Regions from separate parts of the Proteus sp. G2626 genome, predicted to be linked through region 1. Evidence: predicted binding sites of a transcription regulator. Region 1 holds the regulator's gene; each other region holds the start of a gene.

Region 1 (3,217 bases):
CATTTTCAGCTAAAGCTATCCCAACACTCGATGAAAGTTTTATTGTTATTCGTTTTCGAGGCTTAACCGATATTGATTTTCCTTATTTACTCGCGATGTTGCATGGCTCATTTATGTCAACAATCAATACGATTGTCGTGCCTGGTGGGAAATTAGGATTAGCAATGGAATTAATTATGGCGCCATTAGTCAAAAAATTATTAAATGGCGAAAAAATCAGTTAACCAAAATAAAATCTATTTCTATAAAAATAATATCCCCTTAATTAAGGGATATTATTTCTAAATTAAACTTTATTTTAAAATATCAAATTTATTCAGCATCTTTTATTTCAAATGAATGTGTAATATTAGCTGCTTTTCCTAACATTAAAGAAACAGAACAATATTTTTCTGCAGATAATTGAACCGCTCGTTCAACAATTTTATCTGTGAGTTCTTTACCTGAAACGATAAAATGCAAATTGATATCAGTGAATAAACGAGGGGCTTCTTCTCGACGCTCTGAAGTTAATTTCACTTCACAATCAGTCACTTGATGACGACCTTTACGTAAAATACTGACGACATCAATAGCACTACATCCACCCGCAGCAATTAAGACCATTTCCATTGGGCTTGGTGCTTTATCACCAGAGTTTCCATCCATCATAATTTGATGACCCGATGAAGATTCCCCAACAAAAGATAAATCTTCAACCCACTTAACGCGTGCTTCCATTTATTTTCCCCTAAACATGACAGAAACTAAAAGAGTACATTCTCATAATTCAACTAGCAATTAGCAAATAGGTTTATTATGCTGACTGCGTAAAACGAGACTTAATGCACTAATTGTGTTAAAAACAATATCTGCTTGATGATAGTGGTTAAGATCAATGCATTATTTTCTCATTTATTATAATCTACTCCATATTAACTTACCGTGTTCTCAGGAAGTTAATAGGTCAAGATAGGATTTTTAAGCACGCTGTCTCAAAAGGGAGCCTATCCGTTTTGAAAGGCTGCATTTAACGTACAGAGGATAACGCGAATGGTTCTCGGCAAGCCGCAAACAGACCCGACTCTTGAATGGTTTTTGTCACACTGCCATATTCACAAATATCCATCCAAGAGCACGCTGATCCACCAAGGTGAGAAAGCGGAAACACTTTATTATATTGTTAAAGGTTCCGTGGCTGTTCTTATTAAAGATGAAGAAGGAAAAGAAATGATCCTCTCCTACCTAAATCAGGGGGATTTCATCGGTGAACTCGGATTATTTGAAGAAGATCAAGAACGTAGTGCATGGGTTAGAGCAAAAACAGCCTGTGAAGTAGCAGAAATTTCCTATAAAAAATTCCGCCAATTAATTCAGGTTAACCCTGACATTCTGATGCGCCTATCAGCTCAAATGGCGAACAGATTACAAACCACATCAGAAAAAGTAGGTAACCTTGCTTTCCTTGATGTAACAGGCCGTATTGCACAAACCTTATTAAACTTAGCAAAACAACCTGATGCGATGACACACCCTGATGGCATGCAAATTAAAATTACACGTCAGGAAATTGGTCAAATCGTGGGTTGTTCACGCGAAACTGTAGGCCGTATTCTTAAAATGCTAGAAGATCAAAACCTGATCTCAGCACACGGTAAAACTATCGTCGTTTACGGAACTCGCTAATTTTCCCCACCCGAACAAACAATAGCTCTATACAAAAGAGCTATTGATAAAAAGAACGGTATGAACCCCATCCTTGCTGATGGGGTTTTTTAATAACTATACCCCTTCTACAAACGCGGCAATGGCGGCTTTTAATGCGACCATCCCCTCTTGTAATTCTTCTTGGGTAATAATTAATGAGGGTGTAAAACGCATAACATCAGCGCCTGCATTTAACATCATTAATCCCTGCTTTGCAGCCAGCCCTAATAATATTTTTGCTTTGCCTTCATATTGTGGTGCGAGTTGTGCGCCAATCAATAATCCTTGCCCACGGATTTGCGAAAAGACGTTGTAGGTTTGATTTATTGCTGTGAGCTCGTCTACAATCCACTGATAGCGCTTTTCTACTCCCTTAAGTACCTCAGGTGTATTGATTAAATCAAAAGCGACATTGCCCACTGCACACGCTAATGGATTCCCCCCATAAGTTGTACCATGAGTTCCTACCCCCATTACTGACGCTATCTCTTGTGTCGTTAACATCGCACTGAGCGGAAAACCACTTCCGAGTGCCTTTGCCGTGGTAATAATGTCTGGTGTCACATCATAATGCATATAAGCAAAAAGCTTACCTGTACGCCCCATACCTGTTTGTACTTCATCAAGGACAAGTAATGCTTGATGTTTATCGCACAGCTCACGTAGCCCTCTCATAAATTCAGGGGTTGCTGCTGTTACACCACCTTCACCTTGTACTGGCTCTAACACAACGGCACAAGTATGATCATCAATAACGGCTTTCACTGCATCTAAATCATTAAAAGGAATATGTACGATATCAGCAGGTTTTGGGCCAAAACCATCGGCGTATTTAGGTTGTCCTCCAACCGATACTGTAAACAAGGTTCGACCATGGAAGGCATGGTGAAAGGCAATAATTTTGGTTTTATAAGGATGATGGCGGGTGATTGCATAATGGCGAGCGAGTTTAAATGCGGCCTCATTTGCTTCGGCGCCAGAATTAGCAAAAAAGACACGTTCTGCAAATGTGTTATCAATGAGCTTTTGTGCTAAACGCAGTGCAGGCTCATTCGTGAAAATATTACTCACATGCCAAAGTTTTTCACTTTGTTCTTTCAATGCTTGATTGAGAGCAGGATGAGCATGTCCTAATGCCAACACGGCAATACCACCAGCAAAATCAATATAAGATTTTCCTTGCTGATCCCAAACTCGACTTCCCACCCCTTTAACAGGAATAAATTCTGCGGGTGAATAAATTGGCAACATTACTTGATCGTAAGTTGCCCGGTTGATACTTTGTTTTGTCATTACCCCACCTGATCGTTATTCGTCTTTAATATGAAAATATAATCACTAAATATGAATAAAAAATCAAATGTGGTTTTGTATAAAAAGGCGTTATTTTGTTATTTAAATACTATCTTATTAATATTTAAGAAAATTATTTAATAACTCATGGCCTTGTTCACTTAAAATACTTTCTGGGTGAAACTGAACCCCTTCAATTGGAAGTGTACGATGACGAATACCCATAATTTCATCAACA
Region 2 (3,217 bases), on a different contig from region 1:
TTCTTATATGTGATGAAAATCATATTTTCAATGAAACAATTGCAACAAATTCATTAATTGAGAGATGTATCTCAAATTTATAGTAAAAATCCCCGAAATAAATTTAATTAAATCGGGGATTTAAGAATGGAGAGTAAGAAAGATATCAACTATAAAGATGCAAAATAATAGGGAAGATAAATGGCGCAGTAAGGGATGTAATAATCCCACAGGTCATTAATGCCAATGAACTGTAAGCACCTTCGATATAATCCACTTCTGCGGCTCTTGCTGTTCCGACTGCGTGAGAAACGGTTCCCATTGCTAAACCACGAGAGGCGTGAGTGGGAATACGCAATATCTTGAATAGAGTGTGACCAAAAATGGCACCTAAAATACCTACTGCAATAACACATGCAGCACTGATTGCAGGAATACCACCTATAGAGTCTGCGACAGCCATTGCGATAGGGGTTGTGACCGATTTAGGTAAGACTGATGCGGCAATTTCAGGTGTTGCTCCTGCCCATAAGGCAATCGCAGTACCACTGACCATTGCAGCAACACTACCAATAAAGCAAATGCTTATCAGTGACTTCCACTGTGCGCGAATTTGGTGTAATTGCTGATAAAGCGGGATAGCTAAAGCCACAACGGCAGGTTGTAATAAATCATTTAAAATACGACTACCCGCGAAATAGTGTTCGTATGGCGTATGTGTAATTAACAAGATAGGAATAATAACCGCAATACCAATAAGTAAAGGGTTCAATATAGGTAATTTATAACGAGCAGCAAGCTTACGTGATAAATAAAAGATAATTATGGTTAAAGGAAGTGACCACCAAATATTCATTAACACTAACATTTTTTCTTCTCACTTAATGCTTTATCATCATCTTTTTCTTTTGTTTCAATAACATCTTCCACTAAGTCTGGTTTTGAACCCACGATAACACGCTCACGATGGACATAATGTGAACAGTAAGCAACCAGTGCCATAACCCCAAAAGTACTGACTACACAGGATAAAACGATAGGGAAAAGTTGCTGGCTTAATAAATCATAATAATTCATTACGGCTACCCCGATAGGGATAAAGAGCAATGACATATTTTTTAACAGTATATTGGCGCCAGGTTTGACCCAACGTAAAGGAATAAGTTGGAAAGCAAGTAAACCAAAAAGGATGAGTAAGCCAACAATACTACCAGGAACCGCAAAGGGTAGAAGGGCGGAAATAAGATTACCTGCAAAAAGACAAAGATAAAGAACCAAAAAAGATCGTAGATAATGCCAAAGTGTAATCTGCAATCGTGCCCGTTTAGATTTCATAAGTAAGTGTCCCAAATCAACTAACAGAATTATCATACACCGATTTTGAAAGTGTGCTATGGATCACAATAAAAAAAGAGCGGGGCTCTAATAGAACCCCGCCATTTATTTGTTTGGCAAATGAATCTTGGTTGTTATTTCACTTGTTGACCTGGTTTTGCACCAGAGTCTGGGCTAAGTAAGAAGATATCTTTATCGCCTGGACCTGCGGCCATGACCATGCCTTCTGAAATACCAAAACGCATTTTACGAGGTGCTAAGTTTGCCACCATCACCGTCAAGCGACCTTCTAACACTTTAGGATCTGGGTATGCAGTACGAATACCTGAAAATACTTGGCGAGTTTCGCCACCTAAGTCTAAAACTAATTTCAGCAGTTTGTCTGAGCCTTCAACAAAATCCGCTAGTTTAATTTCAGCGATACGCATATCGATTTTTGCAAAATCATCAAACTTAATCGTTTCTTGAATAGGTGAATCTGCTAATGGGCCAGTGACTTCTTTTACTGGCGCAATGGTGCTTTTAGATGCTTCAACCATCGCATTAGCTTTATCCATTTCAATACGATTAAACAGCGCTTTGAATTTTGTAATTTCTTGGCCTAATAGCGGTTGTGCAAGAGCATTCCATGTTAATTGGGTTTGTAAAAATGCTTCTGAACGTTCTGTCAGTGAAGGTAATACAGGTTTCAGATACGTCATCAGTACTCGGAATAAGTTAATCCCCATGGTACAGATTGCTTGTAACTGAGCATCTTGACCTTCTTGTTTTGCTACGACCCACGGCGCTTTTTCGTCGATATAACGGTTAGCTTCGTCAGCTAATGCCATAATTTCACGAATGGCTTTACCAAATTCACGGTTTTCAAATGATTGAGCAATGGTGTCTTGCATATCAACGAAGTGTTGATAAAGCTTAGCATCATCTAAAGTATCTGCTAATTTGCCATCAAAACGTTTGCTGATAAAACCCGCAGTACGCGATGCTAGATTAACGACTTTATTTACAATGTCGCTGTTTACGCGTTGAACAAAGTCTTCTAAGTTTAGATCAATATCGTCAATGCGTGATGAAAGTTTGGCTGCATAGTAGTAACGCAGGCAATCAGCATCAAAATGATCAAGGTAAGCACGCGCTGTAATAAAGGTGCCACGAGATTTAGACATCTTCGCGCCATTTACAGTGACATAACCATGAACAAACAGGTTCGTTGGTTTACGATATTCGCTACCTTCTAACATGGCAGGCCAGAATAAACTGTGGAAATAGACAATATCTTTACCAATAAAGTGATAAAGGTCAGTTTTGCTGTCTTTATTCCAAAACTCATCGAAACTTAAGTCACCCCGTTTTTCACATAAGTTTAAAAATGAGCTCATGTAGCCAATCGGTGCATCTAGCCATACATAGAAATATTTACCCGGAGCATCTGGAATTTCGAAACCGAAATAGGGTGCATCACGAGTGATATCCCATTGTTGTAAACCGCTGTCGAACCACTCTTGCATTTTATTTGCAACTTGCTCTTGCAGTGCGCCAGAGCGTATCCAATCTTGTAACATGTTGCTAAATGCAGGTAAGTCAAAGAAATAGTGTTCTGTTTCACGCATGACAGGAGTTGATCCTGAAACGACAGAACGTGGATTAATTAATTCTGTTGGGCTGTAAGTTGAGCCACACACTTCACAGTTATCACCGTATTGATCTTGTGCTTTACATTTAGGACAAGTGCCTTTCACAAAACGGTCAGGTAAGAACATGCCTTTTTCTTCATCATAAAGCTGAGAAATCGTTTTGCTTTTGATGTGGCCATTCTTTTTCAGTGCCAGATAAATTTTAGTCGATAATTGGCGACTTTCTTCACTGTGAGTAGAGTGATAATTATCATAACTGATATTGAAGC
Region 3 (3,217 bases), on a different contig from region 1:
TTTTGATAACGACCATGAATATCAAACTGGCTTACATACCCTTTTGCAAACGCTTAATATAAAACATCTTTATATTCTTGGTATTGCTACTGATTACTGCGTTAAATTTACAGTGCTGGATGCTTTACAGCTAGGTTATCAAGTATCTGTTATTACTGACGGTTGCCGTGGTGTCAATATTCAAGATAACGACAGCCAAGTAGCGCTAGAAGAGATGCAAGCGAAGGGAGCGACATTAATAGATTCAGCACTTTGGTTTAATCGTAACAATCAATAAATTTATGGTTTTTACGACCACTTTTTTACAATGACAAAGCAAAAAAGTGGCGATTATTAATTATTATCATTAATAAATGACCACTTTGGTTATCAACCCAATTCTCCAATTACTATCAGCATTAATCATCATCCATTGGGGTTAATGTGGCTAAGCGCTCAGTTTGAAATTGGGCTTTTAATTCCTGCTTACTTTTCATCGTAATTTGCCCATTGGTTCCCACGGTCATATGTTCAGGTGTGTGGTTATTTTTTGCCTGCCATAATAAAACGATCTGCATGCAATGCTCTTTTTGTTCATCTGTCAATGCCACGCCGTCAGACCATTTGCCTAATTCAACTGCTGTTGAAATACGCTGATAAATTTCAGGGGTTACCATCGAAATAAGTTCATTAACTTCCATTGATTACTCCATAAGCTAAATAATTACTTAAAATAGCTGAATCGTTTTTTCACTTGTTATTATTTTGTTAACTTAATGATTATTAACCTTTCTGCTCTTCACCCGTCTCACTGTTCGTAAATGACAGTGAAGCAGAATTAACACAATAGCGCTCTCCTGTAGGGGCTGGGCCATCATTAAAAACATGACCTAAATGTGCATCACATTGCTGACAACGTATTTCCGTTCTTTTCATATTATGAGAAAAATCATCAAGATAGCGTATTGCATCACTATTAACGGGTTGGTAAAAACTCGGCCAGCCACATCCTGCATCAAATTTTGTATCTGAATAAAATAAAGGAGCAGAACAACATAAACAGTGATAAATCCCTGTTTGACGATTATGTAATAACTTACCACTAAACGGAGGTTCTGTGCCGTGTTGTTGCGTCACATAACGTTGCATTTCATTGAGTGTTGATAAATCAAGGTGATTGTTATTGCTTGAAATATTCACTTTCTTTTCATTATCTGTCATAGGGACCTCGATCTCAGAAAAATGCTTTTTAAAACAACAGTGAATGATAACAAAGATTTAACAACAAATCTGGAAAATATAGTCTAAAATCAACAAGAGTAATCTTTAGTTTTTGAAATGTGATGAATTTCACATAACGGAGCAAAGGTAACTTCATTTATCGGCATTGATCCCGATAATACACAGCGTAACATTTAGCTAAAACGACCATTCTTTAAGCGAAAAGTGTTTTTTTAATTGATTTTTTGCAATTATTGACACGATTCCGCTTGACGATTGGCGCGGTTTTGGTAACTTTAGAAGCAACTTTTTAATTCACTAAATTAAAGCTGGTGGAATACATATGACTATCAAAGTAGGTATTAATGGTTTTGGTCGTATCGGCCGCATCGTTTTCCGTGCTGCTCAAGAACGTTCAGATATCGAAATCGTAGGTATTAACGATCTGTTAGACGCAGACTACATGGCATACATGCTGAAATACGATTCAACTCATGGCCGTTTCAACGGTACTGTTGAAGTAAAAGATGGCCACCTCGTTGTTAATGGTAAAACCATCCGCGTAACTTCAGAAAGAGATCCAGCAAATCTGAAATGGAACGAAGTCGGTGCTGACGTTGTTGCAGAAGCAACTGGCCTATTCTTAACTGACGAAACTGCTCGTAAACACATCCAAGCTGGCGCGAAAAAAGTTGTTCTGACTGGTCCTTCAAAAGACAGCACTCCTATGTTCGTAATGGGCGTAAACCATAAATCATACGCAGGCCAAGATATCGTTTCTAACGCATCTTGTACTACTAACTGCTTAGCGCCTTTAGCTAAAGTTATCAACGACAACTTCGGTATCGTTGAAGGTCTGATGACTACTGTTCACGCAACAACTGCAACTCAACGTACTGTTGACGGTCCTTCTGCAAAAGACTGGCGTGGTGGTCGTGGTGCTTCTCAAAACATCATCCCATCATCAACTGGTGCTGCTAAAGCTGTAGGTAAAGTTATTCCTGAACTGAACGGCAAACTGACTGGTATGTCTTTCCGTGTTCCTACTCCTAACGTTTCTGTTGTTGACCTGACTGCTCGTCTGGAAAAACCAGCATCTTACGCACAAATCTGTGATGCTATCAAAGCAGCAGCTGAAGGCGAACTGAAAGGCGTTCTGGGTTACACTGAAGATGCAGTTGTTTCAACTGACTTCAATGGCGAAGTTCTGACTTCAGTATTTGATGCTAAAGCTGGTATCGCACTGAACGACAACTTTGTTAAATTAGTAGCTTGGTACGATAACGAAGTTGGTTATTCAAACAAAGTTCTGGATCTGATTTCTCATATCTCTAAATAATTAGAGCCTAGAAAATCAAGATATTGCTTAGAGCCACCTTTGGGTGGCTCTTTTATTTTTTAGCCAGTCAGTTTATTGTATTGAAATAGTCAGTGACATAAGGTCATAAGATAATGAATGAGAAAATATTTTCTTTGCCGATTATTGAACAAATATCACCTTACTTAAGTCGTCGTCAATTAGGCGAGCTTCCTATCCTTGTTATTTCGCATCCTAAAGTACGCGCTGCTATCAGCCTTCAAGGCGCACATTTAATTGCTTGGCAACCCGCACAAGAACATCCTGTCTTTTGGGTAAGCGACGCGTCTCTTTTCACTCCCGGTATTGCAATTCGAGGTGGCGTTCCTATTTGCTGGCCTTGGTTTGCTTCAGCAGGTACACCGAGTCATGGATTTGCACGTATTCTGCCTTGGGAATTTAGCGCACACACAGAACAAGATGATGGTGTGCTCATTACAATGACCCTCAAAGAGAGCCAACAAACACAAAAATATTGGCCTCACCCGTTCACCGTTATTGCGCGTTTTAAATTAGGCGCCACTTGCGAGATAGAATTAGAATCTTATGGTGATTATGAAGCGACAGCCGCCCTTCACTCTTATTTTAATGTAAGTGATATTGATAATGTCTCTGTCACTGGCTTAGGAGGCCACTACATTGACACGGTAGCGGACAACG
Region 4 (3,217 bases), on a different contig from region 1:
GGATACATCGCATAATAGTTCACCAATGCAGAAAGAACTCAATGATTCCATGAATAAAATGCATGCTGATATGGCAAAAGGAATGAACACTGATAATGCAGATGTTGCTTTTGCTGATGGAATGATTGCCCACCATTTAGGCGCTATTGATATGGCTAAAATTGAATTGAAATACGGTACAGATCCTGAAATGCGCAAGCTAGCTCAAGCCATTATTGATGCTCAAGGGCCAGAAATTGAACAAATGCAAAAATGGTTAGAAAAAAATAAAGCTCATCAACAATAGATTGATATCGGCTGTGATTTTTTGTAGCACAGCCTATCTCATTTTTAATATTTCCTGCAAAATTTCTTATCCAAGATAAATCAATTAATTGTCTAATATTCGTCTCATACATTATAATTTTATTACTAAAGTAATATTTTCCTTTTCCCCAGTATGGAGTCTGCATGAATAATAGAGAAAACATGGCGTTATTAAACCAAAAACTTGCCATGCTAATTGCAAAATGGACTCACAATACGCATTATTTTGATACTCAAATCCCAGGATTGGCATTAACACACTGGCGTTCTCCCACACCTATTACCAGTCATACACATAAATCAGGCATATGCTTAATTGCTCAAGGTGAAAAAAGAGTAATTTTAGGAGAAGAAAGCTTTATTTATGACGCCAACCATTTTTTAATTTCTTCCATTGAACTTCCTGTTATGGCGAATATTATGAAAGCCAGCAAGGATAAGCCTTTTTTAGGGCTAGTTATGGAATTAGATCTACAAGAAATATCTCAACTGATCGTCGATAGTGGGTTAATATTTAATTTAAACTCAAATGCTCAAAAAGGAATTGCCGTCGGTGAATTATCAGAACCTTTATTAAATGCATTTATTCGATTGCTTACACTTCTTGATGAGCCTGATAGTATTAAAATTCTTGCTCCAGGCATAAAACGTGAGATTTTTTATCGCTTGCTGATCACTGAGCAAGGTGAGCGTTTAAATCAAATCGTTACAGCGGGTAGTCATAGCCATCAAATATCAAAAGCGGTTGATTGGTTAAAAAACAACTTTATAAAGCCAATTAATATCAATGAATTAGCCTCATGCACTGGAATGAGTAAATCTGCTTTCTATACTCATTTTCGGACAATGACATCAATGACACCACTTCAATTTCAGAAAAAACTTCGCCTCAATGAAGCTCGCCGATTAATGTTAACTGAAAACTTAGGTGCAATAACAACCACTTTTCGTGTTGGCTATGAAAGCCCTTCTCAATTCAGTCGTGAATATAGTCGATTATTTGGATCGCCTCCAGCAACCGATATTAAGATGCTCAAAGAATCTAACAATATTTGAATACAACCGCTTTTTATAAATCCAATCGTTTTATCTTTTTTACCTATTTATATTATTTATTATCACTTTGTTATCTTTTGGAAAATTAGGCAAGAGACTAAGAAGATCGGACATTCATATCTCAATGCAGAAGCGATAGCATCTCTATTAAACAAAAATAGACCAATATTTCTTGAAGTTAAAAGAACAAACTATACTTCAATGAGATAGCTATCAAATTAATATTGCAATAGGATATCAAAATGCAACTCGATTTTACTTACTACAACCCGACAACTATTCATTTTGGTAAGAACTCTCTTGCTAAATTAAATGATGAATTATCACATTATGGCGAAACCATCATGCTGATGTACGGTCGTAATGCAATCAAATCTAATGGCCTTTATGATGAAGTGATGGCAATACTCAAACATGCAGGAAAAAAAGTGGTTGAGTTATCAGGTGTGATGCCTAATCCAACTTATGCAAAAATGATGGAAGGTGCTCAATTAGTTCGTGAGCATAACGTCAGCTTAATTTTAGCTGTTGGTGGCGGTTCTGTTATTGATTGTGCCAAAGGGATCTCTGTTTCTGCTTATTGTGAAAATGAAGATCCTTTCCAAAAGTACTGGGTTGAATATCAAGAAATTGCAAATAAAATTATTCCTGTTGCTTCAATTCTTACTATGGTAGGCACTGGCTCCGAAATGAATGGCGGTTCTGTTATTACGCATGAAAAAACAAAATATAAAATTGGCCGTGTATTTCCTGCCAATGTATTTCCTAAGTTTTCAATCTTAAATCCAGAATATACCTTTACGGTTTCTCAATATCAGATGGTGAGTGGTGTATATGACACAATGTCTCATCTGATGGAACAATACTTTTCTGATCAAGGTGCAAATACAACCGATTATTTAATTGAAAGTTTATTAAAATCTTCTATTGATAATTTACGTATTGCGCTTAAAAAGCCGTCTGATTATGAAGCAAGAAGCAATCTGATGTGGAATGCAACTCTGGCACTAAACACACTGACGGGGCTATCAAAAACGCAAGATTGGCAAGTCCATATGATTGAACATCAATTGGGGGCTTATACCGATTGTGCTCATGGAATGGGACTTGCTGCAATTTCTCTGCCTTATTATCGTTTTATCTATAAATTCGGTATTGAAAAATTCGTACGCTTTGCCACCCAGGTATGGGGAGTATCTACAGAAGGTAAAACGCAAGACCAAATTGCACTTGAAGGTATTGATGCACTTGAAAGTTTCACAAAAGAGTGCGGAATGGTAACTTCGTTAGAAGCACTAGGTGCAACAAAAGAGATGCTCCCAAGTATTGCTCAATCCACAACAATTATTGGCAAGGGTTATAAAAAGCTAACAACTGAAGATGTTCTCGATATTTTAGAAGCGTGTTTCTAATTATCTATCAATACCCTTGTCAGCATCAGCTTAGCCACTAAAATAAATTTCATATTTAGGCATGTAATAAATACGATGATTATCTAAGAAATAGTCATCGTATTATCAATAGCTCAACATTTGAACTTATCCACCTCTTATTTTCTCTTCAAAAAGCAGATTAATTCTCTGATAAAGATGCCTCTACATATCGAATAGCCTATAATCATAAATATATAATATGATTACTGCTGAAGTTATACTTTTCAGCAATGAATTTCTCTCATTCGAATATACATAAATCTAACTATGCCTAAAATATTAATAATACAAAGAGATAACATTGGTGATTTAATACTTACAACACCATTAATTGATTCTCTTGCCCATGAATATAATACGAAAATAGATCTACTCGTAAACTCTTACAATCAAGCGATTCTAGAAGGTAACCCTTCTGTCGG

What was found. Region 1 encodes CRP, which controls carbon source genes, mostly activating them, when cyclic AMP is high. Its sites were predicted from a motif close to ATGTGANNNNNNTCACAT; they were not measured.
Region 2: the regulator CRP is predicted to act here: its motif matches at 1,366-1,383, upstream of GWJ05_RS17175 (CidA/LrgA family protein).
Region 3: the regulator CRP is predicted to act here: its motif matches at 1,318-1,335, upstream of msrB (peptide-methionine (R)-S-oxide reductase MsrB).
Region 4: the regulator CRP is predicted to act here: its motif matches at 1,564-1,581, upstream of GWJ05_RS15105 (iron-containing alcohol dehydrogenase).

The regions. Positions count from the first base shown of each region.
Region 1 covers NZ_JAABNH010000025.1:238,263-241,479, reverse strand. Annotated here, with positions in the region: gene GWJ05_RS10920 (phosphoribulokinase) at 1-224, shown strand, start outside; gene GWJ05_RS10915 (OsmC family protein) at 313-720, opposite strand; gene crp (cAMP-activated global transcriptional regulator CRP) at 1,033-1,665, shown strand; gene argD (bifunctional acetylornithine/succinyldiaminopimelate transaminase) at 1,762-2,979, opposite strand; gene GWJ05_RS10900 (aminodeoxychorismate synthase component II) at 3,097-3,217, opposite strand, start outside.
Region 2 covers NZ_JAABNH010000029.1:194,002-197,218, forward strand. Annotated here, with positions in the region: gene GWJ05_RS17170 (CidB/LrgB family autolysis modulator) at 146-847, opposite strand; gene GWJ05_RS17175 (CidA/LrgA family protein) at 841-1,314, opposite strand; gene metG (methionine--tRNA ligase) at 1,449-3,217, opposite strand, start outside.
Region 3 covers NZ_JAABNH010000027.1:547,027-550,243, forward strand. Annotated here, with positions in the region: gene pncA (bifunctional nicotinamidase/pyrazinamidase) at 1-277, shown strand, start outside; gene GWJ05_RS15015 (YeaC family protein) at 399-680, opposite strand; gene msrB (peptide-methionine (R)-S-oxide reductase MsrB) at 763-1,200, opposite strand; gene gapA (glyceraldehyde-3-phosphate dehydrogenase) at 1,544-2,539, shown strand; gene GWJ05_RS15030 (D-hexose-6-phosphate mutarotase) at 2,653-3,217, shown strand, end outside.
Region 4 covers NZ_JAABNH010000027.1:564,317-567,533, forward strand. Annotated here, with positions in the region: gene copM (CopM family metallochaperone) at 1-286, shown strand, start outside; gene GWJ05_RS15100 (AraC family transcriptional regulator) at 451-1,362, shown strand; gene GWJ05_RS15105 (iron-containing alcohol dehydrogenase) at 1,605-2,774, shown strand; gene GWJ05_RS15110 (glycosyltransferase family 9 protein) at 3,063-3,217, shown strand, end outside.